DNA from 4 places in the Pseudarthrobacter sp. MOO14 genome. Region 2 is predicted to be linked to each of the others. Evidence: riboswitches for the same ligand, from Rfam matches in the RefSeq annotation. Region 2 holds a riboswitch; each other region holds the start of a gene.
The links. Region 2 has a riboswitch for cyclic di-AMP ahead of AC4EEV_RS15350 (C40 family peptidase). Riboswitches for the same ligand answer to the same signal wherever they lie in the genome.
Positions count from the first base shown of each region.

Region 1 (5,901 bases), 1.5 Mb from region 2:
AGCACCGCCCCTCCGGCCGCGGCAACTCCATCGCCTGGCTGGTGTGGCACCTGGGGAGGGTGGAGGATGCGCAGGTCGCCTCCGCCTCGGAGTTGGAACAGGTCTGGACGTCGGAAGGCTTCGTGTCGCGTTTTGGCCTCCCGCTGGCGGAAGGCGACACGGGCTATGGCCACTCCAGCGGCCAGGTGGATGCTGTCCGGGCATCCGGTGAGCTCCTGCTTGAGTACTGTGAAGCAGTCCACCGGCAGACCACGAAGGTCCTCGAAAGCCTGGAAGAACAGGACCTGGACCGCGTGGCGGACTGGCGCTGGGATCCGCCGGTGACCCTTGGGGTGCGGCTTGTCAGCATTCTGGGGGACTGCCTCCAGCATGCCGGCCAGGCGGCCTATGCCAAGGGGCTGGATGATGCAGGGGCCAGCGGCGGCAGGGCCTGAAACTCTCCGTGCAGGAGGGGCGGGCGGCACCACGGCGATAGGGTTAACCCATGACGGCAGCAGCTGAATCCACGGTCACCTTCGACGGCCGCTTCGCCCGTGAACTGGCGGAACTTGCCGTTCCCTGGCAGGCCGAGGAAGCTCCGGATCCCGAACTCCTGGTCCTGAATGAAAAGCTCGCAGCAGGCCTGGGCCTTGACCCGCAATACCTCCACGGTCCCGAAGGGGTGCGCCTCCTCGTGGGCAACCACGTTCCCGCCGGTGCCACCCCGGTGGCGCAGGCTTACGCGGGCCACCAGTTCGGCGGCTACTCCCCATTGCTCGGCGACGGACGCGCGCTCCTGCTGGGGGAAGTCACGGACCGCGCCGGCCGCCTGCTGGACATCCACCTCAAAGGCTCGGGGCGCACCCCCTTCGCCCGCGCCGGGGACGGCCGGGCCGTCGTCGGGCCAATGCTGCGCGAGTACGTTGTCAGTGAGGCCATGCACGCCCTGGGTATTCCCACCACGCGCTCCCTCGCCGTCGTGGCGACGGGGCGGCAGGTCCGGCGCGAGGGCATGCTGCCCGGTGCTGTCCTGGCACGGGTGGCCAGCAGCCACTTGAGGGTTGGGAGTTTCCAGTACGCACGGGCCACGGAGAACATGGACCTGCTCAAGCGGCTGGCTGACCACGCCATCAGCAGGCACTATCCGGACGCTGCAGTCGCCCCAAACCCCTATCTGGCACTGTTTGCGTCCGTCTGTTCCGCCCAGGCCGGGCTGGTGGCCCGGTGGATGCTGGCGGGATTCGTGCACGGGGTCATGAATACGGACAACATGACCATCTCAGGGGAAACCATTGATTACGGCCCGTGTGCGTTCCTGGATGCCTTCGATCCCGCCGCCGTGTTCAGTTCCATCGATGTCAGTGGCCGTTACGCCTACGCCAACCAGCCAGTCGTTGCCGAATGGAACCTTGCCCGCCTTGCCGAGGCAATGCTGCCGCTCGTTGACGAAGACGAGGACAAGGCTGTTGCTGCAGCGGTGGAGGTGCTCGGTGGATTCCGTGGACAGTACAGCACGGCGTGGACGGGCGGCATGAAAACCAAACTGGGTCTTGCCGCTGGAAACGCCAGCGACGACGCCTTGTCCAGCCTTATTGACGATGTGGTGGCCATCCTCAAGGACGGCCCGGTGGATTACACCCTGTTCTTCCGTAACCTTGGCAGGGCGGCCCGCGGCGACCTGCGCCCGGTGCGCGGCATGGTGATGGATTTGGCCGGCTTCGACGCCTGGTCGGAGCGGTGGTTGGCGCTGCAACCCGACGCAGGGCTGATGGACAGCGTCAACCCGGCGTACATTCCACGGAACCATCTGGTGGAGGAAGCCCTCGCCGCCGGCACGGAGGGAGATCCTGCCCCGTTGCAGCGCCTGCTTCAGGCCGTGACCGATCCTTTCACCGAGCGGGCCGGGCTGGAACGCTACATGGACGGTGCCCCGGCGGACTTCGGGACCTATACGACCTTTTGCGGGACCTGATCCGACGACAACAGGAGGGTGCCAACCGGAGACCCGGCTGCCACCCTCCTGTTGGGAGCAGGCTTTACTGCGCGAAGACTAGGCGACGCGGACCACTGAGTAGCCGCTGAGCCAGCTGATGGAGTGCACCTGCGTGGTGTAGCCGTTGACGCCGCCACTCACAACCTGGCCGTTGCCGGCGTAAACGCCCACGTGGCCCGAGGTGATGATGAGGTCGCCGGGTGCCGGGCTCCCGACCACGCTGCCGTACTGGAAGAACTGCGTGGGAGCCAGGTCGCCGACGCTCTTGCCGACGGAGCGCAGGGCCTTTTCAACCATGGCGGTGCAGTCCTGGCTCACGCCGACCTGGCCGTAGGCGGAGGCCAGGATGGCAGCACCGGTCCCGCTGCCGGTGGTGGACGCCACCGGCGTTGCTGATGCGTAGGACATGTTCATGCCGGTGTTCGCCGGTGCGGTGGCGGCTGCCGCCTGGACGGGGGCCGCTGCCGGCGCCGGGGCAGGTGCTGCCACGTAGCCGGCGCCGGGGATCTGGATCTGGTCACCGGGGTAGATGATGGACGACAATCCCAGGCCGTTGGCAGCCAGGACGTCATTGAGGCTGACACCGTACGCGGCCGAAATCGCGCCGAGGGTGTCCCCGGAAACGACGGTGTGGACGGTTGCTGCCGCGGCTGCCGGAGCAGTTGCAGGAGCTGCGGCGGCCTGGACGCTGGCCTGCTCAGTGGTGTCCGCGCCCGTCACGCCCGCATGGGCCGGGGCGCCGACGCCGAACGCGATGCCGGACGCGGCGGCAACAGCGAGGGCCGGACGGCCAAACGAACGGGCCTGTGATTTGGCCGTCACGGCGAGTCCCTCGAGCGCAATGGAGCGGGCCGGGGTCGCGCGGTGGCGGGCAGTGCTGAGATTCTTTGACACGATTGATCGCCTCTCCCATGCCTGCGGGGTGAGCTGTCGGGTTCGGGTTGGAGATACCCGGCCGAACATATCTCCGCGGTGGGCGGAGGAGCTGTCCGACTTAACCCCAAGACCTGAAAGGTCGTGGAAACTTGGTTCCCCCGTCCCTGCCAGCATGAATGCGGTTGAATCCCGGTATCAGCGGCAGGGCTCGGCAAACTGATGGGAGTGTCCCGTTTGGGGAGGGACACCAGAAGACCATAACCCGCCGACCCTCCCATTGTCACGTTTAGATAACATGCGAGGTTCTTCTCTCGTATTCAACCAACGATTGGATGGGTCCGATCCACCCACGCCGGGCTCCCGCCGGTCCGGCACCGGACCAAACGGGTAACAAAGCAGGCACGGCCGCCTTTCCGCTCCGGCGTGCCGCCGGTATGCTTCGGGACTATGCCCCTGTTCGTGACCATGCCCACGTCCCCACTGGTGGGGGGACTGCTCGCCATCGCAGTGGCAGCGGCCACGGTCCTGCCTGCCACGGCAGACGAGCCTGCACCTCCCGGTGGGTATCCGTCCTGGGCTGACGTGCAGCAGGCGCAGTCTTCCGAGGCAGCGAAAGCGGCAGAGATCACCACCATCAATGGGCTCCTGGACGGCCTCCAGACCCAGGCTGAAGCCGCCGGCAACACGGCGGTCCGGGCAGCGGCCGACTACGCCGCAGCCGACGCCGGGCTGCAAGCGGCATCGGTAAGGCTGGATTCATTGTCCGCCCAGGCTGCCCGCGCCAACGACGAACTGGCCCGGCATCGCAAGGAAATCGGAGCGCTTGCCGTCCAGGCGTACAAGACGGGCGGGACCAATACCGGATTCTTCGTGGCCCTTGATGCCCTGCGGAACAACAGCGTCCAAGGGCTCAACCTCGTCCAGCTGGTGGGCGACAAGACTGCTGCTCTGGTGGAGAAAGCTGCGGCTGCCGGAAAAGTTGCCGCATCCCTGGCAGAGCAGGAAAAAGTGGCCCGCACTGAGCGGGAACGACTGTCCGGGGAAGCAAAAGCCAAACTGGACGCAGCCCGCTCCGCCCAGGACGCGCTTGCCCGGCAGGTAAATGACGAACAGCAGCACAGCACCGAACTGACCGCCCAGCTGGCCTCGCTGAAGGGAACGACGGCGGCACTTGAGGGGGAGTATCGCCAGGGCCAGGCGGCGCTGGCTGCCTATGAAGCGGCCCAGGAGGCCAAGCGCGCCGCTGCGGCGGAGCAGGCCCGCCGGCAGGCCGAAGCCGCGGCGCAGGCTGCCGCGGCCGCAGCCCGGCAGCCCAAACCCGCGGCTGCAGCTCCGGCCGGCAACGCGGCGGTACCGGCCCCGCCGGCCGACCCGGTTCCCGGCAGTCCGCCGCAGCCTGCCGTGCCCGGCCCGCCGCCCGTCGTCGTTCCCTCCGTCCCGGGCGGTGCCGTCAATGATCCTGCCGGCGCCAAGGCCTATGCCTCGGGACGCCTGGGTGCCCTCGGCTGGGGCGCCGACCAGTTCCAGTGCCTGTCCCAGCTGTGGACCAAGGAATCCGGCTGGCTGACCACGGCCACGAATGCCTCATCCGGGGCCCATGGCATAGCCCAGGCCCTGCCGCCGGGAAAGTACGCCAGCGCCGGAAGCGACTGGCTGACGAGTTACCGGACGCAGATTGACTGGGGGCTCGGCTACATCCGCGACCGCTACGGGTCCCCGTGCGGCGCCTGGAGCCATTCCGTCGCCCTGAACTGGTACTGACTGACGCGCTAGGCTTTCCGCATGCCAGATTTCGGACGGTTCAGGGTGCTGCTCGAAGAGGAGCGGGCCCGGAGGTTGGCCCTGTTGCCGGCGCTGCGGGCTGATATCGACGCGGCCAACGCGGCCCGGCAGGACTCCAACGTCGATGACGAACATGATCCCGAGGGCGCCACGATCGCCTTCGAACTGTCGCAGGCGTCGGCATTGTTGAAGCAGAGTTCAGCCGGGCTGGACCAGGTGGAGGCAGCCCTGGAGCGGCTGGCCAACGGCACCTATGGAACCTGTGCGGTCTGCGGCGAGCCCATCGCGGCCGGCAGGCTCGAGGCGCGGCCTTGGACCCCATTCTGTATCCTTCATGCCTCTGCGGGGCGGGGGCGGTGACCGAGGTGCCCGACGTCGCGGCTGCTGCTGAATTTATCGACCGGACCCTTCGGAACGAGGGTGCCTGGTACCGGGCCGACGAGGTGGGCTACCGGCTGGGCGGAGCCCTGGCCTCCTACGGGTCTTCGATCGGCGCAGTCCGCGGCACAGTCCGGGACGCCCTTCGGAAGTTCAAGGACATGGGCCATGACACCACGGTCATGCTGGCCTCCGCCCTGTGGGGCCAGCCGAAACCAGGCTCGCAGCCGGTCTTCGAACGCCGGCTGGCCGCCGTTGTCCTGCTGCAAACAAAGGTGCAGGTGCTGCGGCATTCGGACCTCACCCGGCTGGAGGGCTTTCTCCGCTCGGCCCAGGCGGCAGAGCTGGCCGGGCCTTTGGTCTCCGACGTCCTGGTGCCCTTGCTGGCCGGCTTGGACCACCGAGACCGCCAGCGGGCCGCGGCTGTCCTGGCGCGCTGGCGCGAAGACCCTGAATCCCAACTTCAAACGGCAGCACGCCTCCTGGAGAAAGAGTTGACGCAATGACCTGCAGGCCACAGAGGAGAGCCCATGAATGAAGCGTTTGACCTGGAACGATTCGTCGCCGCCCAAGACAGTGGGGGAACCTACCGAAGCGCGCTTGGCGAATTGCAGCTCGGCAACAAGACCGGGCACTGGATGTGGTTCATTTTCCCCCAAGTTGCCGGGCTGGGGCAGAGCGCCACGTCGCGGACTTACGCCATCTCGTCCCTGGCAGAGGCACGGGCCTACCTGGACCACCCCGTCCTGGGCCCGCGCCTTCTTGAGTGTGCCTTGGCTCTCACCACGCATTCCGGCCGTTCGGCGTCGGACATCCTTGGCGGAATCGATACGCAGAAGCTCCGTTCGTCCATGACACTGTTTCTCCGGGCTGCGCCCGGAGAAACAGTGTTC
Region 1 is NZ_CM177849.1:404,082-409,982, reverse strand. It holds gene AC4EEV_RS01875 (mycothiol transferase) at 1-434, shown strand, start outside; gene AC4EEV_RS01870 (protein adenylyltransferase SelO) at 485-1,951, shown strand; gene AC4EEV_RS01865 (C40 family peptidase) at 2,030-2,866, opposite strand; cyclic di-AMP (ydaO/yuaA leader) riboswitch at 2,870-3,042, opposite strand; gene AC4EEV_RS01860 (coiled-coil domain-containing protein) at 3,296-4,609, shown strand; gene AC4EEV_RS01855 (TraR/DksA family transcriptional regulator) at 4,631-4,990, shown strand; gene AC4EEV_RS01850 (DNA alkylation repair protein) at 4,987-5,514, shown strand; gene AC4EEV_RS01845 (DUF1810 domain-containing protein) at 5,539-5,901, shown strand, end outside.
Region 1: it holds a riboswitch for cyclic di-AMP, as region 2 does, so the genes downstream of both, AC4EEV_RS01865 (C40 family peptidase) here and AC4EEV_RS15350 (C40 family peptidase) in region 2, are expected to answer to the same signal.

Region 2 (5,901 bases):
GTTGGCGTTCAGCCACTGGACCTGGGCGCCAAGGGTTACCAGGGTGGACAGCGACGGGGTGTTGTACGTCTGGTTCAGCCGTGAATTGTCGATGGCGGTCTGGAGGTCCAGGAAGTCCGGGATCCAGCGGCCGCTTGCCTTGATGGCGGCAGCGCGCTCCAGGGCGGCGGGGGAGAAGAGGCCGAGCCAAAGGCCACCGTCGGAAGCGAAATTCTTTTGCGGGGCGAAGTAGTAAACGTCGCTTTCGGCAATGTCGACGTCCAGGCCGCCGGCAGCGGAGGTTGCGTCCACCAGGACCAGGGCGTCCTTGTCGGCGCCCGGCACCCGCTTGACCGGGGCGGCGACGCCCGTGGAGGTCTCATTCTGTGGCCACGCGTAGACGTCCACGCCCGCCTCCGCCTGCGCTGCAGGACGGGTGCCCGGCTCGGACTTAATGATCGAGGACGCTTCCAGGAACGGCGCCTTGTTGGTGGCGGAGGCAAACTTGGAGCCAAACTCCCCGAAGGACAGGTGCTGCGCCTTCTTGGACACGAGGCCGAAGCCCGCGATGTCCCAGAACGCGGTGGAGCCGCCCACGCCGAGGACCACCTCGTAGCCCTCGGGAGCACGGAAGAACTGGCTGAGTCCTTCGCGTACGGAGCCCACCAGGTTCTTGACCGGAGCCTGCCGGTGGGATGTGCCGAGGATAGTCTTCGACGCAGCGGACAGGGCATCGATCTGTTCCGGCCGGACCTTTGAGGGGCCGGCCCCGAACCGCCCGTCCTGGGGCAGGAGGTTGGCGGGAATCGTGATGCTGGTGTCGCTCACAGGTGCTCCATTCGGCGGGGACGAAAGCTGTGGTCCGGGTGGTGGGTGGCCGGGAGCCGGCCATGGCTGCAGTGCAAACCTTCCCCAATTCTGCCTGAAGCGCGCAGGGTGGCGGGAGCGGGCGGCGCCAATGTCCAGCCAATGAGACGCCGCAGGCGGCAGGCCCTATTCGGACTAAATCAAAATAGGCTAAACTCTTCCCCGGACTACGTCGCGGGAAGAGGCGATACGGTGGGACAACGCAAGGTACTGCGCTCGAGGAGCTGAGCTGGATGACGGATCTGATCGACACTACGGAGATGTACCTCAGGACCATCCTGGAGCTTGAGGAAGAGAACATCGTTGCCCTCCGGGCCCGTATCGCCGAACGCCTGCGCCACTCGGGGCCTACCGTTTCCCAGACCATCGGCCGGATGGAGCGCGATGGCCTGGTCGTCGTCTCCGGTGACAGGCACCTGGAACTGACCGACACCGGCCGCAAGCGTGCCACTGAGGTCATGCGGAAGCACCGGCTGGCCGAGCGCCTGCTGGCCGACGTGATCGGATTGGACTGGGCCTATGTCCATGACGAAGCCTGCCGCTGGGAACACGTTATGAGCGAACGGGTGGAGCGGCGCATCTACGAGATGCTGGACCACCCCACGGAGTCGCCCTACGGAAATCCCATCCCCGGCCTTGCCGCCCTGGGCGGACAGCCCGGACCCGGGTTCGGCGACGGCGCCATCAGCCTGGTGGAGGCAATGAAGGCCTACGGGCCTGAATCGGCAGTGACCATCAGCCGGCTGGCGGAACCGATCCAGGTGGAGCCGGAACTGCTGACCCAGCTCGACGAGGGCGGTATCCGCCCCGGCGCGTCTGTCTCCCTGGAACGCGTCGGTGACTACATTTCTGTACGGGTGGCGGGAATCGAGGGCGCGCTGGAGCTGCCTCCCGAGGTGGCGGCACACGTTTTCGTCGCCGTGAACCAGGCCTGACGCCGCGTTTCCATACCCCACCCGGGGGATTCCACGCAAAGATAACGGAATTGTTACCTAGGGTCTTAAGCCCCTATAGTGGAACCCAGCGTTGATACTTAAGCGTTACCTGATCCGGAGCCGAGCTCTGCCAGCGGGCCAGGTGTACGAGTCGTTACTGGCAGAGGCGGGGGAACCACAACCGGCAGCGGGGGACTGCCTTGGGGTGAAGTCCGTCAGCAGCAAGCCTCTCCAGTGAAGGATTCTTCCGGGAATACCCCTGTGTAGAAGTTTGCCCATGACGGACCGGGTCTTTGATCTCTCTGACCCGAATCCGACAGCTAACTCCGCAGGCTATTCCAGAGAGGAACCCTTCTTGACCATGCAGACCTCCCGGGGCCGCCGTCGCGCGGCGGGCCCCCCTGAGGCACCCCGGGTTGTCGAAGTAGCCGCCGCGGAGCGCCCCCGCGACCCGCAACGGGATGCGCGCCGCCGCCGGGGTCCGTTCCGGCAAATCACCGACTTTGCCGCGGCCAGCGGCATCGGCCAAAAGGCCGGCATCGCCCTCGCCGCCACCGGCCTGGTGCTCACGGTGACCATGCCCGCCACCAGCCCCGTTATGGCGACGGATGCGGCCGGAATCGCGCCCCAGGCCGCCTCCGCAGTCAGCCCCCAGCCCCAGATTTCCGCGGATGTAGGCGCCCAGATCGACTTCAGCCGCTCAGCCGTCGTAACGCAGGCGGACCCCGACGGGAAGCTGAAGCAACTGCTGAGCGCCCAGTCGGCCGGATCGGTAACGCGTGCGGCTTCCGCCGGGACCCTGGCCGCGCCGCTGGCATCCCTCGTGACCGCGTCGCCCTTCGGCTACCGGGTCAGCCCAATCACCGGCGGCACCGGAGATTTCCACCGCGGACAGGACTTCGTGGCACAGTGCGGGACGTCCGTCCTGGCAGCCGCAACAGGAACCGTGACCTTCGCCGGCTGGCACCAGTTCGGCGGTGGAAACCGGGTGGTGATCGACCATGGCAACGGCCTGGAGACCACGTACAACCACCTCTCGTCCTTCAACGTCAAGGTGGGCCAAACGGTCTCCCGCGGCGAAGTCGTGGCGTTGAGCGGGACCACCGGGGCGTCCACCGGCTGCCACCTGCACTTCGAAGTCCAGGTCAACGGCGAAGTGGTCGATCCGATGGGCTGGCTGTAACCGTTTGATTGCGCACTCCCAGATCGCCGTGACCCGCCGTGACCTGAATGTGACATTGAAGCAAAACTGCTGTACCGTCTAACTCGCGTCAACTTTTCCGAAGTTGACGCTCTTGAGTGGATTGCCTAACTCTGCCACCGCTCAAGGTCCGTTCGCATTTCATCGTCTGGCAGGGGCGGGGGAACCAATTTTGGCCTTCTGCGTTCTGGAAGGCCTTGGGGTTAAGTCATGAGCTTCCCAGGAAGCGAAGTGGCCGGGTGACTCCCATCCGAATCCGACAGCTCACCTCGCAGGCATTGGGAGAGGCTACCTTCGTGTCTTCACGCCATAATTCTGCGCGCCACCGTGCGCAAACGGTTCGCGTCAACCCCTTGGACGCCATGTCCAAGGCCGTAAGCGCCAATGCCGGGACCGTGGGCCGCCAGGCTGCCGTTGTGGCAGCGGCTTCAGGCCTCATCCTGAGCATGGGCCTGCCGGCCAACGCCGCGGACACCACTGCCGGCATCTCGGCCTCCACGGAGTCCGGTTCCGCGCAGACCGCCCTTGCTGTCACCGCGGCCCCCACGGCCACCGTTTCCTTCGAGCGTCCGGCGGTCAAGACCACCGCCGCCCCGAAGGTGGAAACCGTGCGCACCCAGTCCACCGCGTCCGCGGACCGCACCGCCACCACTGCCGGCCAGGAGGCGTCCAAGGCCGGACAGGCAGTAGAAGCCGTTTCGTCCGCAGCCACCTCGGGTATCGCCGCGATCGCCTACACCGGCATCGGCCACCCCTACGTCTGGGGCGGCACCACCCCCAACGGCTGGGACTGCTCCGGCTTCGTTCAGTGGGTCTACGCGCAGGCTGGAATCAGCATTCCCCGCACGAACGCGTGGAGCATCATGACCCCCACCTCCACCCCCCAGCCGGGCGACCTCGTGGTCCAGAACGGCGGCGCACACGTCGGCATCTACGTCGGCAACGGCATGATGATCAGCGCGCTCAACCCGTCGCAGGGAACCATGCTCCACTCTCCCGCAGCCACCGGTACTTCCACGTACTACCACCTGAACAAGTAGTTCTTGGGCTCCACGCTCCAAGGGCTATTTCTTTGCCCAAAGCTTTTTCGCTAGAAACCAACATCCCCGTTCGGGACGCGCCGGCGTACCCCCAAGATGCCGGCGCATCCAACCCCCTCGGACAGGCCACCGCGGTCCAGAGGAAAACGAAAGAGAGAACTGATGACGACTCGTGCTACCGCACGGCACCGCGCCGAGGTCACCAAAACCAACTCGATCGCGATCATTGCCAAGGCTGTCAGCGACAACGCCGGCGGCATGGGCCGCCAGGCTGCAGTAATCGCTGCAGCTTCCGGCCTGGTCCTGACCAGCGGCATCGCAGCCAACGCAGCCGACACCAACGTCAAGCGCGACTCGGCTCCGGCATCCGCCATGGAAGTTGAATCCGCCGTCGACGCTCCGATCTCAGCGGCTTCCACCATTGCCATCAGCTTCGAAAAGCCGGCCGTTACCACCACTCCGGCACCGGCTCCCGAGCCCGAGGTTGCGGTGCAGGAAGCCGCTCCCGCTCCCGTTGCCCAGGCCGTTGCCGCTCCCAAGGTGACTGCCAAGGTTGCAACTGCCGATGCCACGGCTGCCCCCGCCGCCCAGGTTTCCGCCAGCGGAAAGGGTGCTGCCATCCTGTCCGCTGCCTACGCCCAGCTTGGCGTACACCAGGACTGCACCATGCTGGTGACCAACGCACTGGCTGCCGTCGGCATCCACTTCCACGACTGGCCCGCCGGTTACCTGTCATTGGGTGACAGGGTGTCCGCATCCCAGGCCCAGCCCGGCGACCTCATCTACTACGCCGACGGTGGCGGAGGAATGGCCCACATCGCCGTCTACGCCGGAAACGGGATGGCCGTCCACGGCGGCTTCAACGGCAACGACACCGTTGTGTTCAGCGCCAACGTTGGCTCCGGACCGGTCTTCATCCACGTTCGGTAACCACTGCCGCCCGCCGCACGCGGCGCCGCATAAGATGTGCCCGGAAGGACCCCTGCCCTTGAGGCGGGGGTCTTTTCCCGTTTAACTCCCGCCATTCTGCGTGCATCCCGGCTCCCGCCACCGGGGTGGGGATCCGGCCTCCGCGTATACCGATTACCTGATATTGCAATTCTCTGTTTACTCTTGTGATGTCGATCCATAGCCCGGACATGCCGAGGGCAGCCGGCCCTCGTGCCCCTGACGGGTGCGGCCGTGAAGAGGTACGTGCATGCGCACTCTCGTTCTGAATGCTGGATATGAACCGCTGGCGGTTATCACCTTCCGCCGGGCGCTGGTGCTTGTGCTCACAGGCAAGGCGAGCGTGGTGGCCGAGGGGGATGATCCCGTGGTGGGCCCCACTGACGTCCTGGGCCGCCCGTCCGTGATCCTCCTCAACCGCTACATCCGCCCGCGGTACAACCACTCAACGGCCGTCAGCCGCCGTGGTGTGCTTCGACGTGACGGGCACAAGTGTGCATATTGCGGAAAGGCAGCGCACACAATCGACCATGTCCACCCAAAATCGCGGGGCGGAGCCGATTCCTGGGAGAATCTCGTGGCTGCCTGCCTGCGGTGCAACAACGTCAAGGGTGACCATACCCCCGGCGAGATGGGATGGACCCTGCGCTTCGTGCCGGAGCCGCCGCACGGAACCATCTGGCAGATCAAGGAACTGGAGAAGCCAACCCCCGCCTGGGATCCATTCCTGCTTCCCGAGCGCGCCGCCTGACAAGCGGCTTCCAGGCCGGTTGCTGTTCGCTAGGCTGGGTGGGTGCAAACGGACCCGTTGATCTTTGACGCCCTGATCCTGGCGGGCGGCCGGTCATCACGGCTGGGTGGAGTACCCAAGCAATCGTTGGTCCTCCGGGGAAGAACCCTCCTGGCATGGACCCTTGACGCCGCTGCCGGT
Region 2 is NZ_CM177849.1:3,284,462-3,290,362, forward strand. It holds gene serC (phosphoserine transaminase) at 1-807, opposite strand, end outside; gene AC4EEV_RS15340 (iron-dependent transcriptional repressor DtxR) at 1,080-1,781, shown strand; cyclic di-AMP (ydaO/yuaA leader) riboswitch at 1,900-2,130, shown strand; gene AC4EEV_RS15345 (M23 family metallopeptidase) at 2,143-2,964, shown strand; cyclic di-AMP (ydaO/yuaA leader) riboswitch at 3,093-3,274, shown strand; gene AC4EEV_RS15350 (C40 family peptidase) at 3,345-4,022, shown strand; gene AC4EEV_RS15355 (NlpC/P60 family protein) at 4,185-4,952, shown strand; gene AC4EEV_RS15360 (HNH endonuclease) at 5,221-5,721, shown strand; gene AC4EEV_RS15365 (NTP transferase domain-containing protein) at 5,764-5,901, shown strand, end outside.

Region 3 (5,901 bases), 950 kb from region 2:
TGCAGCCAGGTATGTGCGGATCCCAGCGTGGGGTGCCCCGCGAACGGGAACTCCTCGCTCCCGGTGAAGATCCGGACCTTGTAGTCGGCGCGGGGATCCTCCGCGGGCAAGAGGAAGGTGGTTTCGGAGAGGTTGGTCCAGTTCGCGAAGTGCTGCATTGTTGCCGCGTCAAGACCGTGGGCATCGAGGACGACGGCGAGCGGGTTGCCGCGGTAGGCGTTGCCGGCGAAAACATCCACCTGGTGGAAAGGACGGCTGCTGGGTGTCGGGTTCACCGGAGCAGGTTACCACCGGCCCGCCGGGCGGACTGCCGGTCCTAGGAAGGGAGCAGCGGCAGGGCCATGGCGGCCAACGGAACGGCGGTGAGCACAGCACAAAAGCCCAGGTTGATCCACCGGTAGGTTGCGAGGATGGCGACAAATTCCCGAAGGAAGGCGCTGGGGATAAAGTAGCCCGCCGTCCTGGCCCCGGTGACGTGGGCGCGCAGGCCCGCGCGCCGGGTGAACATGGCCGCGCGAAACACGTGGTAGCTGCTGGTGACCACCGTGACGGGCGCGTCCGGCCGCTCCATCAGCGCGCGCGAAAAGTGCAGGTTCTCCATGGTGGTTGCTGCCCGGTCCTCCACGATGATCCTGTTGGCAGGAACACCCTGCTCCTGCAGGTAGCGGGCCATCGCTGTCCCTTCGGCGAGGAGTTCATCGGCTCCCTGCCCGCCACTGGGAATCAGAGCCCTGATGGACCCGCCATGCTTGCCCCGGTACAGGCGCGCCGCCGCGTCAAGCCGGGCCGCCAGCAGGGGCGGAACCGAGCTGCCGGCCAGGCCGGAACCCAACACCACCACGTATTCGGGATGGCGGCGCGGCGGCAGGTGCGAGTAAATCAGCGAATAGACCAGATAGCTGACGAACACGAAGCCCACGTAGCCGGTCAGCAGGGCAGCCGCCGACGTGAGCGCCCTTAGCGCGGGTACGGCCGTCTGCAGGGCGGCCAGGACAAGGGGAACGGCCACCACGGCCAGCCCTGCCAGCAGGGACAGCAGGTTTGCCAGGCTGCGGCCTTCGCGGCGCAGCATGATGAGGCCGTTGAGGACAAGGAACACGGCCAGGATGGGCACTGAGAGGATGAGCAGGAGGCCCAAGGCCACGGTAATGAGGACAGGGACCGAGTTGTTGGAGTTGTTGCCGGAGACCAGGAGGAGCCCAAGCCAGCCGATGACCGCCCCTGAGACGAGGAAGACTCCGTTCCGCAGGCGCCTCCGGTCGGTCGCAAAGCTGACGGCTGCGGCCAGCAGGAGGATGCAGCTGACGAAGAGGAACGGCAATGCTGGGTGACCTTCCGTGGAAACGGTGGAGTGGTGCAGGCCAGGAACAGCGGCCCGCACCCAAGCCTATGGCGCACGCGGCCGGCCGCTGGAAACCCCGGCAGTGACCTTGCACGCAAATGGCCCCCGCACCGGAATCCCGGGCGGGGGCCACTGAACTGCGGTGGGGAAACTACTTTCCGGCAACGACCTCAAGGTCGATGACAGCGGAAACATCCTCGTGCAGGCGGACGTTGGCCGTGTACGAACCGACAGACTTGATGTGGTTCGGCAGTTCAACGTTGCGCTTGTCGATGGCACCGAGGCCGGCGGCCTCGACTGCGGCAGCGACATCAGCAGGCTTGACGGTGCCGAAGAGACGACCGGACTCGCCGGCCTTCACCTCGAGCTTGACCTTCTTGGAGGACAGAGCCTGGGCCTGCGCCTGTGCAGCTTCAACAGAAGCGTGCGCACGGGCGGCGCGGGCAGCCTTGATGGACTCAACCTGCTTCTCGCCACCCTTGGTCCAGGTCAGGGCGAAGCCGCGGGGCAGCAGGAAGTTACGTGCGTAACCGTCCTTGACCTCGACAACATCGCCAGCAGCACCGAGACCGGTTACTTCGTGGGTCAGAATGAGCTTTGCCATGTTAGTTAATCCCTTCCTTAGCCGCGGCCAGCGCCGGAGTAAGGCAGCAGAGCAACTTCGCGGGCGTTCTTGATTGCCTGGGCGATCTTGCGCTGTTCCTGCACCGTGACGCCAGTGACGCGACGGGCGCGGATCTTTCCGCGGTCGGAGATGAACTTGCGCAGCAATGCTACGTCCTTGTAGTCGATGACAGTGATGTCAGCGGCCTTCAAGGGGTTGGACTTTGGTTTGGGCTTACGGAGTTCAGCCTTAGCCATCGTGGAGCTCCTATTCTAGGGAGCCCGTGGATATTGATCCACGGGATGGTGGTGGTCCGACGGCGGCAAAACCTTGGGTGCCTTGCGGCTCCCGGGCAGTCCCGGCATCGGGCCGTTGTTTGGGTTTTAGAAGGGAGGTTCGGAATCGGGGCCGTTGCCCCAGCCGCCTGCATTGGACACGCCGGGCGTGGCCCAGGGATCGTCCTGTGCAGCCTGCTGGTTGCCGCCGCCCCAGCCTCCACCGGAGTTGCCGCCCTGGTTTCCACCAGGGTTGCCGCCTCCGAAGCCACCGCCGCCGTTGCCGCCGCCGAAGCCGCCCCCACCCTGTCCGCCGGAGCGCTGGGTGCGGTTGACCTTGGCGTTGGCGTAGCGCAGGCTGGGGCCGATTTCGTCGACCTCAAGCTCGATGACGGTGCGCTTTTCGCCTTCTTTTGTTTCGTAGGAACGGCTCTTCAAGCGGCCGGTGACGATCACGCGCATGCCCTTGGTCAGGGATTCGGCGACGTTCTCGGCAGCTTCACGCCAGACCGCGGCGCGGAGGAACAGGGTCTCCCCGTCCTTCCACTCGTTGGACTGGCGATCAAAGGTGCGGGGGGTGGAAGCGATGGTGAAGTTCGCTACTGCGGAACCGGACGGTGTGAACCGCAATTCCGGGTCATTGGTGAGGTTACCGATGACCGTAATGGTGGTCTCGCCTGCCATCTACTGCCTCCTTGTTCGATCCTGGGTGAAGAGTGCGTTCCTGCGGGGTAAAGAATGAATTTTGGTGCTGATTACTCAGCAACAACCTTCTGCTCTTCGGGGCGGGTGATCTTGGTGCGCATGATGGTCTCGTTAAGAGACAGCTGGCGGTCAAGTTCCTTGGCGGTTTCCGGCTTGGCGGTGAAATTCACCACGGCGTAGATACCTTCGGACTTCTTCTTGATCTCGTAAGCCAGACGGCGACGGCCCCAGATGTCAACCTTTTCGATGGTTCCACCATCGTTGGTGATGACGTTCAGGAACTTCTGAAGCGACGGCTCAACGGTACGCTCTTCGACCTCGGGGTCGATGATTACCATCAATTCGTAAGGACGCATATGTGAACCCACCTCCTTTGGGCTAAGCGGTTACGGCATTTCCGTAACAGGAGGTTCATTTGCGATTCCGCGCAGTGCCTTGCCACCAGTACGGAGGCAGGACGCAGCACAGACTTCAATATCCTAGTGCATCTGGACCTGATAGGCGATTCGCGCTTGACTCAAGGCTATCCGCGTGATGTGGCAGGAGCAGCCTGACCGGACACGTATGTGGAAAACGCAGGAGCGTGCCGTTCGGCATTAGACGTCTATGCGGGTGCACCGCGGGACGCCACGCCCACCGCGCCACTTCCGTTACCCAATTGTGATTCCGCAGGGATTTTCGTGTACGGTCTTCGGGTGGGCCGCCCCAGCCGGCCCCAATCCCGGAAGACGCCCAACTCTGCCGCTTCCGCGATCCCTCAGGTTCCAAGGCAGAGGCGGGGGACCCAAGTGTCACGGGCATGGCTCCCGCCTGCCCTCGGGGTGAAGCCGCGATCCGCGGCCGAATGGCAGCATTCGAACCCGACAGCTAACCCCGCCGGCGTTGAGAGGTAAATTCCCCATGCCCGCATCCCGCAAATTGAGCGCCAAACGCGCCCGCCGTCATCAGAATGAGACCCCATCGGCCGGGCTCCGTCAGTTCTTGACATCCAGAGATTCCCGCCGCCTGCCCTTGGCCGCCGGCCTGGCAGCAGCCGTCCTCGGCGCAGCCTCCCTTGGCCTCGGCGTCGCCAACGGCAATGAAGCTGCCGACGTATCCCGGGTGGCCAGCGCCGCCGGGGCCGGCAGCGAGGTACAGGTCCAGCCCACCCCGTCGGCCGCAGTCCAGTCCGCTCCGGCGCCCGCCCCGGCACCGGCAGCCGCACCCGCGCCCGCACCAGAGCAGGCTCCGTCCCAGGCGCCGGCTCCCGCGGCACCCGCCCCGGCACCGGCCGTTGCGGCTCCTGCACCGCAGTCCCCCATCGCCGTGGCACCAGCCTCGGCACCGCTGGCAAACAGCGGGACGCCCATGCCCGCAGGGGTCCCCGGAAACTGGACCATGACCTTCGCTGACGATTTCAACGGTTCAGGCCTGGACAGCGGTAAATGGTCCAACTGCTGGTTCTCCCCCAACTGCGGAACCATGAACAAGGTGGCCACCAGCCCAGCCAACGTCTCCGTGGCCAACGGCAACCTGGCCCTCAGCCTTGCCTCCTCGTCTTCCGGGTCCTTGGTCTCCACGAACCCGAAGGGTGGAGCGGGCACCGGGTACCAGTTCACCACCGGGTATGTCGAGGCCCGCATCAAGTTCCCCGGCAACGCCAACGGTCTCTATAACTGGCCCGCGTTCTGGACCACCGGGCAGTCCTGGCCGGCCACCGGCGAGAACGACATCGCGGAGGTCCTCCAGGGCAAGATGACCGTGAATTACCACTCCGGCTCCGGGTCACACAACCAGGGTGGCGTCGGCGGCAACTGGGCCAACGAATACCACACCTTCGGCTTGCACCGGATGGCCAACTCGTCGGACGTCTACTTCGACGGCGTGAAGGTCAAGTCCTACCCCACGGACGACGGAAACGCCCCGCAGTACATCGTGCTGAACGTCGGCGCTTCATCGACGAACCCGGTGTACGGCCCGCAGTCCCAACTCCTGGTGGACTACGTCCGCGCCTGGCAGTAGCCGGCCACGCGCCCCCTTGGAAAGGGCGACGGCGGGACTTCCCGCCGTCGCCCTTTTTGGCTTCCTGCGGTTCCCCACAAAGTTGCCCAGAGCAACCCTGCCACCCGAGTGTGATCCAGTACACTCTTGCAATGAAGCTCCTGTACGTGACGGAAAGCGTGCCAAACCGGGACCCGCAACTCGGTGATGGAAGCTCCATGATCCCGTACGAAGTGATCCTTCACCTTCCCGCGGATGTTGCCGTCACGCTGCTGACGTTTTCCGGCCCTGTCCCGGTTCCGGCGGAGCTCCGGGCCCGCTGCGAAACCGTCCACGAACTAGCCCCGCGGGACGACCCCGCCGCATTTGTCCGCTCCTTCGGCGGCCTCGCCGGCCTGGGAAAGCACCGGCGCTCCACCCCGTCAGCGCGGGCAGCGGCAGCCACCCTGTCCGGCAGCAGTGAGGCCACCCTCATCCATGGCCCGCACGCCCTCTTCCTTTCGCATCATGTGGCCGGTCCCGTGGTGCTGCAAACGGTGGACCCTTGGTCCATCCGGGCCGCCATGGACACGGATATTGCCCGCTCCCTCCGGCCGGCCTACCGGCTGCGCGAGCACCTCGCCGAACGGGCGGAACGGTCGCTGCCCGCCAGGGCGCGGCTGCTGACCGTCGGGGCACAGGACGCTGAAGCCTGGTCCGCGAAGCTCGGCCGGTCCGTGAAAAGCATCCCCAACGGAACCAGCGTGGCCGCGGGGCCGCGTCCGGACCGGAAGGCGCCGGTGGTTTGCTTCGCGGGCAGCCTCAACTACGCCCCCAACGTGGACAGCGCCACGGTCCTGGCCACCCGTATCGCTCCCCTCGTGTGGCGGGAGGTCCCGGAGGCACGGTTCGTCATCGCCGGGCGGCAACCCACAGCGGCAGTCCAGGCGCTGGCCGGTCCACACATCGAAATCCTGGCCAACGTGCCCTCACTCCCGGATGTCTTCAACGGGGCC
Region 3 is NZ_CM177849.1:2,332,031-2,337,931, forward strand. It holds gene AC4EEV_RS10940 (PhzF family phenazine biosynthesis protein) at 1-275, opposite strand, end outside; gene AC4EEV_RS10945 (YdcF family protein) at 317-1,321, opposite strand; gene rplI (50S ribosomal protein L9) at 1,494-1,946, opposite strand; gene rpsR (30S ribosomal protein S18) at 1,964-2,203, opposite strand; gene AC4EEV_RS10960 (single-stranded DNA-binding protein) at 2,330-2,905, opposite strand; gene rpsF (30S ribosomal protein S6) at 2,977-3,282, opposite strand; cyclic di-AMP (ydaO/yuaA leader) riboswitch at 3,653-3,822, shown strand; gene AC4EEV_RS10970 (glycoside hydrolase family 16 protein) at 3,908-4,927, shown strand; gene AC4EEV_RS10975 (glycosyltransferase) at 5,059-5,901, shown strand, end outside.
Region 3: it holds a riboswitch for cyclic di-AMP, as region 2 does, so the genes downstream of both, AC4EEV_RS10970 (glycoside hydrolase family 16 protein) here and AC4EEV_RS15350 (C40 family peptidase) in region 2, are expected to answer to the same signal.

Region 4 (5,901 bases), 160 kb from region 2:
GCTTGTGGTTCACCCGCCGCGAAACGCGCACGTCCCGGAGCCGCGCGGCCTTGATCCTGTGGGGCGGCTGGCTGCTGGTCACCGCGGGCGTCTTCAGCTTCATGAGCGGCATCGTCCACCCCTACTACTCGGTGGCACTGGCACCGGCCATCGCCGCGCTGGTGGGCATCGGCGCGGCGGAACTCTGGCGCGGCCGCGCGTACTGGCCGGCACGGACCACTCTTGCCGTCGTGGTCTTAGGCACCTCCATCTGGTCCTCGGTGCTGCTGGGCCGCGACGCGTCGTGGCTGCCGTGGTTGCGCATCGCCACCATCGTCCTTGGTGTCCTTGCCGCGGCCGCCATCCTCCTCCGCCTTGACGGCAAGGGCGCTGCGGGACGGTTCCGGCGCTCCGGGACGGCTGCCGTCGTCGTCCTCTCCTTGCTGGCCGGGGGCCTTGGAACGGCTGCCTGGACCTTGGCCACCGCCGCGTCCGCCCATTCGGGATCCATCCCGACGTCGGGGCCCGCAGGTTCGTCGGCGGGCGGTTTCGGCAACAGGGCTGCCGGCTTCCGGGACGACGCCGCGCTCCGTGGCGACCGGACCGACGGAACGGATGCGGCAGCCGGTGCCGGCGGTTTTGATCCCGCGAACGGAGCCGGCGGCTTCACCGGGGCCCCCGGAGCCGGCGGGGCGGGTGGTCCCGGCGAAGGCACCGCCGATGCAGCCGTGACCGCACTGCTCACCGGCACCACCACGAAGTGGTCGGCGATTGTCTCCGGGGCCAGCCAGGCCGCCAGCCTGGAACTGGCCACGAACACCAGCGTCATTGCCCTGGGCGGCTGGAACGGCGGCGACCCCTATCCCACGCTCGCCGAGTTCCAGGCCATGGTGGCCAGGGGTGAGATCAGCTACTTCATCGAAGGCGGCATGGGCGGCGGCATGGGCGGCCGGGGCGGCAACTCCGAGGTGGCCGCCTGGGTGCAAGCCAACTTCCAGGCCCAAACCGTGGGTAACTCCACGGTGTACCAACTCACCAAGTAGGACCCCATGGCCAGATCTAACTCCACTCCGGTGCAGGCTCCCTCCGCTCCCGCTGCCCCCGGCCCTGCTGCCTCCAGCCCTGCTGCCGCGGCCGGCGTGCGGCGGGAGCCCCCGGCCCTCCGGCACCGCCTGGAACTGGCAGCCGTGCTGGCAGCTACCGCCGTGCTGTACCTGTGGAACCTCGGGGCATCGGGCTGGGCCAACGCTTTCTACTCCGCCGCCGCCCAGGCCGGATCGCAGGACTGGGCGGCCTGGTTCTTCGGTTCCTCGGACGCCGCCAACTCCATCACGGTGGACAAGCCACCGGCGTCCCTGTGGATCATGGGGTTGTCGGTCCGGATTTTCGGCCTGAGCTCCTGGAGCATCCTGGTTCCTGAAGCCCTGATGGGCGTCGGCACCGCCTGGCTGCTGTACCTGGCCGTCCGGCGGGCCGCGGCACCGGCCACCGGTGACCCGCGCCTCGCCCACCGGGCAGGGCTGCTGGCCGCCGTTGCGCTGGCACTGACGCCCGTGGCCACGCTGATGTTCCGGTTCAACAACCCGGACGCCCTGCTGGTGCTGCTCATGACCGCCGCGGCCTATGCGGTGCTCCGCTCCGTGCAGGAGGACAGGCTGCGCTGGCTCCTGCTGGCAGGGGTTTTCCTGGGCTTCGGGTTCCTTGCCAAGCAGCTGCAGGTCCTGCTGGTGGTTCCCGGGTTTGCCCTCGCCTACCTGGTCGCGGCACCCGCCAGGCTGGGTCGGCGGCTGCTGCACCTGCTCGCCACCGGTGCCGCGATGCTTGCCGCGGCCGGCTGGTGGCTGGCCGTCGTGGAGCTCATCCCGGCTGCGGACCGTCCGTTCATTGGTGGTTCGCAGGACAATTCCATCCTGGAACTGACCCTCGGCTACAACGGCCTGGGCCGGCTGACAGGCGACGAGACAGGGAGCGTGGGCGGCGCCAACGGCTGGAGCGTTCCGGGGCTGCTGCGGATGTTCAACAGCGAATTTGGCGGCCAGATCGCGTGGCTGCTGCCCTCCGCACTGATCCTTGCTGCCGGCCTGCTGTGGGTGGGACGCCGGGCGCCGCGGACTGACGCCGTCCGGGCGTCGGTGCTCATCTGGGGTTCCTGGGTCCTGGTGACCGGCCTGGTCTTCAGTTTCATGGCGGGCATCATCCACCCCTACTACGCGGTGGCATTGGCACCGGGGATCGCAGCCCTGGCCGGCCTGGGCCCGGTACTTCTCTGGCAGCACCGGCGGCAGGCCGCCGCGGCGGTCTTCCTGGCCGCCGCAGTGGCCGCGGCAGCCCTGATGGCATTCACCCTGCTGGGAACCACATCCGCCTACGGCCCGTGGCTGCGCTGGGTGGTGCTGGCGGCAGGCCTTGCGGCCGCAGCAGGAACAGGGTTGAACAGGTTCATCCGCCTGCGCTCCGTGCAACGGACGACGACGGCGCTCGCCATTGCGGCATCGCTCGCCGGCCCGCTGGCCTTCTCCATGTCGACGGCGGCGACGGCGCACAGCGGGGCCATTGTCAGCGCCGGACCGGCGCCGTCGTTCGGCGGCCCGGGCGGGTTCGGCGGAAACCGGACCGGCGGGTTTGGCGCGGGCGGCACGTCCCGGCAGTTCAACGGCCAGGCCGGACAAGGCCAGGGTGCCGGCCAGGGCGGACAAGGCCAGGGGGCCGGCCAGGGCGGGGCAGCGCAGGGCGGTCAGGGTGCCACCGGTGGCCGCGCCGGCGGGATGGCCGGCCTTCTGGGTGCGCCCACGCCGTCGGCCGGGCTCGTGGCCGCGTTGAAGGACGGTGCCTCAAACTACACCTGGGCAGCGGCAGTAGTCGGTTCGAACAATGCCGCAGGTTACCAACTGGCCACGGAACTGCCGGTGATGGCCGTGGGCGGCTTCAACGGCACCGACCCCTCCCCCACGCTGGAACAGTTCCAAGCGCTGGTCTCCCAAGGCCGGATCCACTACTTCATTGCCGGCGGGACCATGATGTCCAGCAGCGGCTCTGACGCCTCCACCCGGATTGCACAGTGGGTGGAGTCCACGTTCCCGGCGCAAAACATTGGCGGGACCACGGTCTATATCCTGGCGGGATAACCCGGCGCCGGGGATCCGCCTGCAGCAAATCGACGCGCCATGATTCGTGACTTCCGTTACCCAAATGTGACTAATGCGCAATCTTCCTGTACCGTCGATTGGGTGCGGTCCCCGTTCGGGCCGCATATCCCGGGTTGACGCCAAGCTCTGCCGCTTCCCGGATTCCGCTTGAGCAACGGCAGAGGCGGGGGACCCACCGTCCCGGGCAATGATTGCCCTTGGGGTTAAGCCAGCACGTGTTTTTTCCGTGCGGCCGGATGCCCTCATCCGAACCCGACAGCTAACTCCGCAGGTGTGAGAGGCGATCAATCATGTCTAAATCCATGGCAAAACCATGCCTGCAAACCAAGGCAAAACATCGGGCCAAACCCCAGCCCGCCAAAAAGACCACCGTGGGCCGGCGTGTTGCGGTCCTCGCTGCATCATGCGCGGTGCTGGTTGGCGTTGGCGCGGCAGGCCAGGCGACCAACAGCATGACCCAGGCGTCGTCCACCGGGTCAAGCGCTTCCACGTCGGCGGCGGATGCCCAGATGAGCATCGAGAAGAGCGAAATCCGGTCCAACCCGGCCGCAAATCCTGCTCCTTCCGCCATCAGCGTGGCACCGCAGGCCGCGGAGCCGGCCCCCGCGCCCGCTCCCGCCGCCCCGCCGGCTGAAGCACCCGCACCTGCGCCGGCCCCCGCGCCTGAGCCTGCTCCCGCCGTCGCGGTTAACGATCCCGCGGGCGCCCAGGCCTACGCCGCCAGCCAGCTGTCCTCCTTTGGCTGGGGACCGGACCAGATGCAGTGCCTGCAGACGCTGTGGACCAAGGAATCCGATTGGACCACCACCGCCACCAACGCCAGCAGCGGCGCGTACGGCATCGTCCAGTCGCTGCCGGCGGAGAAGATGGCCAGCGCAGGCGCCGACTACCTGACCAACTACCGCACGCAGATCAACTGGGGCCTGGACTACATCAAGAAGAGCTACGCCTCGCCCTGCGGTGCGTTGAACTTCCACCTGGCACACAACTGGTACTAGGCACCACCAGCACCGGGCGCAACGCAAACCGCGGGCCGCATCATGTCGATGCGGCCCGCGGTTTGCGTTAACCGGCGCCCTGGACGTCGCCCGGCCCGGCGTTCCGCCAGGGGATGTACTGGACAGACCACTTGTTGCCGTCCGGATCGGCGAAGTACAGGAAGTGGCCCCACTGCTGTACATCCACGTCGCTGACGTCCACGCCGTTGCCCTTGAGCTGGCGGTGGGCAGCCTCGATGTCGCTGACCACCAGCTGGAGGTTGGATCCTGTGCCGGGCGGAGCGTCGGTGAGCCCTTCGCCGATGCAGATGGAGCAGGCGGAGCCGGGTGGCGTCAACTGCACGAAGCGGATCGACTCCGACGGGCGTTCGTCGTAGTCGGCGTTGAAGCCAACCTTGTTAACATAGAAATCCTTGGCGCGGTCCACATCGGATACAGGGACAAAGACGAGTTCAAGTTTCCAGTCCATCCGCACAGGCTAGCGGCGGGAACGGTTTTGAAAAAGGGTGGAACCTACCCGGCGATCCCGTACAGGCGGTCGCCGGCGTCGCCGAGGCCGGGAACAATGTAGGACTTCTCGTTGAGCTTCTCGTCGATGGAGGCCAGGACGATGTGCACGTTCGCGTCGCCCAGTTCCTCCTCCAGCTTGGCCAGGCCCTCCGGGGCTGCCAGCAGGCAGATGCAGGTGACGTCGGAGGCGCCGCGCTTGAAGAGGAACTTGATGGCCTCACGCAGGGTTCCGCCGGTGGCCAGCATCGGGTCCAGGACGAAGACCTGGCGGCCGGTGAGGTCCTCGGGGAGGCGCTCGGCATACGTGATGATGTCCAGGGTTTCCTCGTCCCGGGCCATGCCCAGGAAGCCCACCTCGGCGGTGGGCACCAGCTTGGTCATGCCTTCCAGCATGCCCAGGCCGGCGCGCAGGATGGGAACTACCAGCGGCGTGGGCTTGGTGAACGCGGTGCCGACCGTGGTGCTGACGGGCGTTTGGATGGTGACGGGCTCGGTGCGGACCTCCCGCGTGGCCTCATAGGCCAGGAGGGTCACCAGCTCCTCCGTCAGCTGGCGGAAGACCGGCGACGGCGTGTTTTTGTCCCGCAGGACGGTGAGCTTGTGGGCGACCAGGGGGTGGTCAACAACGAGAGTGCGCATCCCCTAAAACTATCATCCGGCGCTGCCTTTGCCGGGTCCGGAGTGTTCGCCGTCGTGCAGCTCCTCGGCCACCACGTCCCGGACGATGGGACGGTCGAACGACGGCGCCGCACCCACGTGTTCCCGCCTGCGGACAATGTGGAACAGCCGGTGGGCCATAATCACCACACCCACCCAGGTGAGCCCCAGCAGCCAGCCCGCCATGACATCCGTGAGCCAGTGGTGGCCCAGGAAAACCCTGCTCAAACCCATGGCGATGATGAACACCGCGCCCGCCGTGATGGCCAGGACCCGGACGCGCATGGCGTGGAACTGGAGGCAGATCAGGTACACCACCAGGCTGATCACCACGGTGGTGTTCAGGGTGTGCCCGCTCGGGAACGACGGGGAATCCTCATACGGCGGAACGGCGTCTGCGTGATCCGGGCGCGTGCGTCCCACCAGCTTCTTGCCGAAGGTGGTGGCGGTAATGGACACGGCAGCGGCTCCACCGATCAGGACCAGCGGACGCCAGTTGCGGCTGAGGAAGGTCAGCCACGCGGTGAGGATGCTGGCCAGGATGGGCATTCCGATGCCACCGCCGATATTGGTGAACCCGGTAACGAACGCGTCGAGCCCGGGGCTGCGGA
Region 4 is NZ_CM177849.1:3,128,306-3,134,206, reverse strand. It holds gene AC4EEV_RS14710 (glycosyltransferase family 39 protein) at 1-1,022, shown strand, start outside; gene AC4EEV_RS14705 (glycosyltransferase family 39 protein) at 1,029-3,104, shown strand; cyclic di-AMP (ydaO/yuaA leader) riboswitch at 3,250-3,410, shown strand; gene AC4EEV_RS14700 (aggregation-promoting factor C-terminal-like domain-containing protein) at 3,416-4,123, shown strand; gene AC4EEV_RS14695 (glyoxalase superfamily protein) at 4,191-4,592, opposite strand; gene upp (uracil phosphoribosyltransferase) at 4,637-5,272, opposite strand; gene AC4EEV_RS14685 (phosphatase PAP2 family protein) at 5,285-5,901, opposite strand, start outside.
Region 4: it holds a riboswitch for cyclic di-AMP, as region 2 does, so the genes downstream of both, AC4EEV_RS14700 (aggregation-promoting factor C-terminal-like domain-containing protein) here and AC4EEV_RS15350 (C40 family peptidase) in region 2, are expected to answer to the same signal.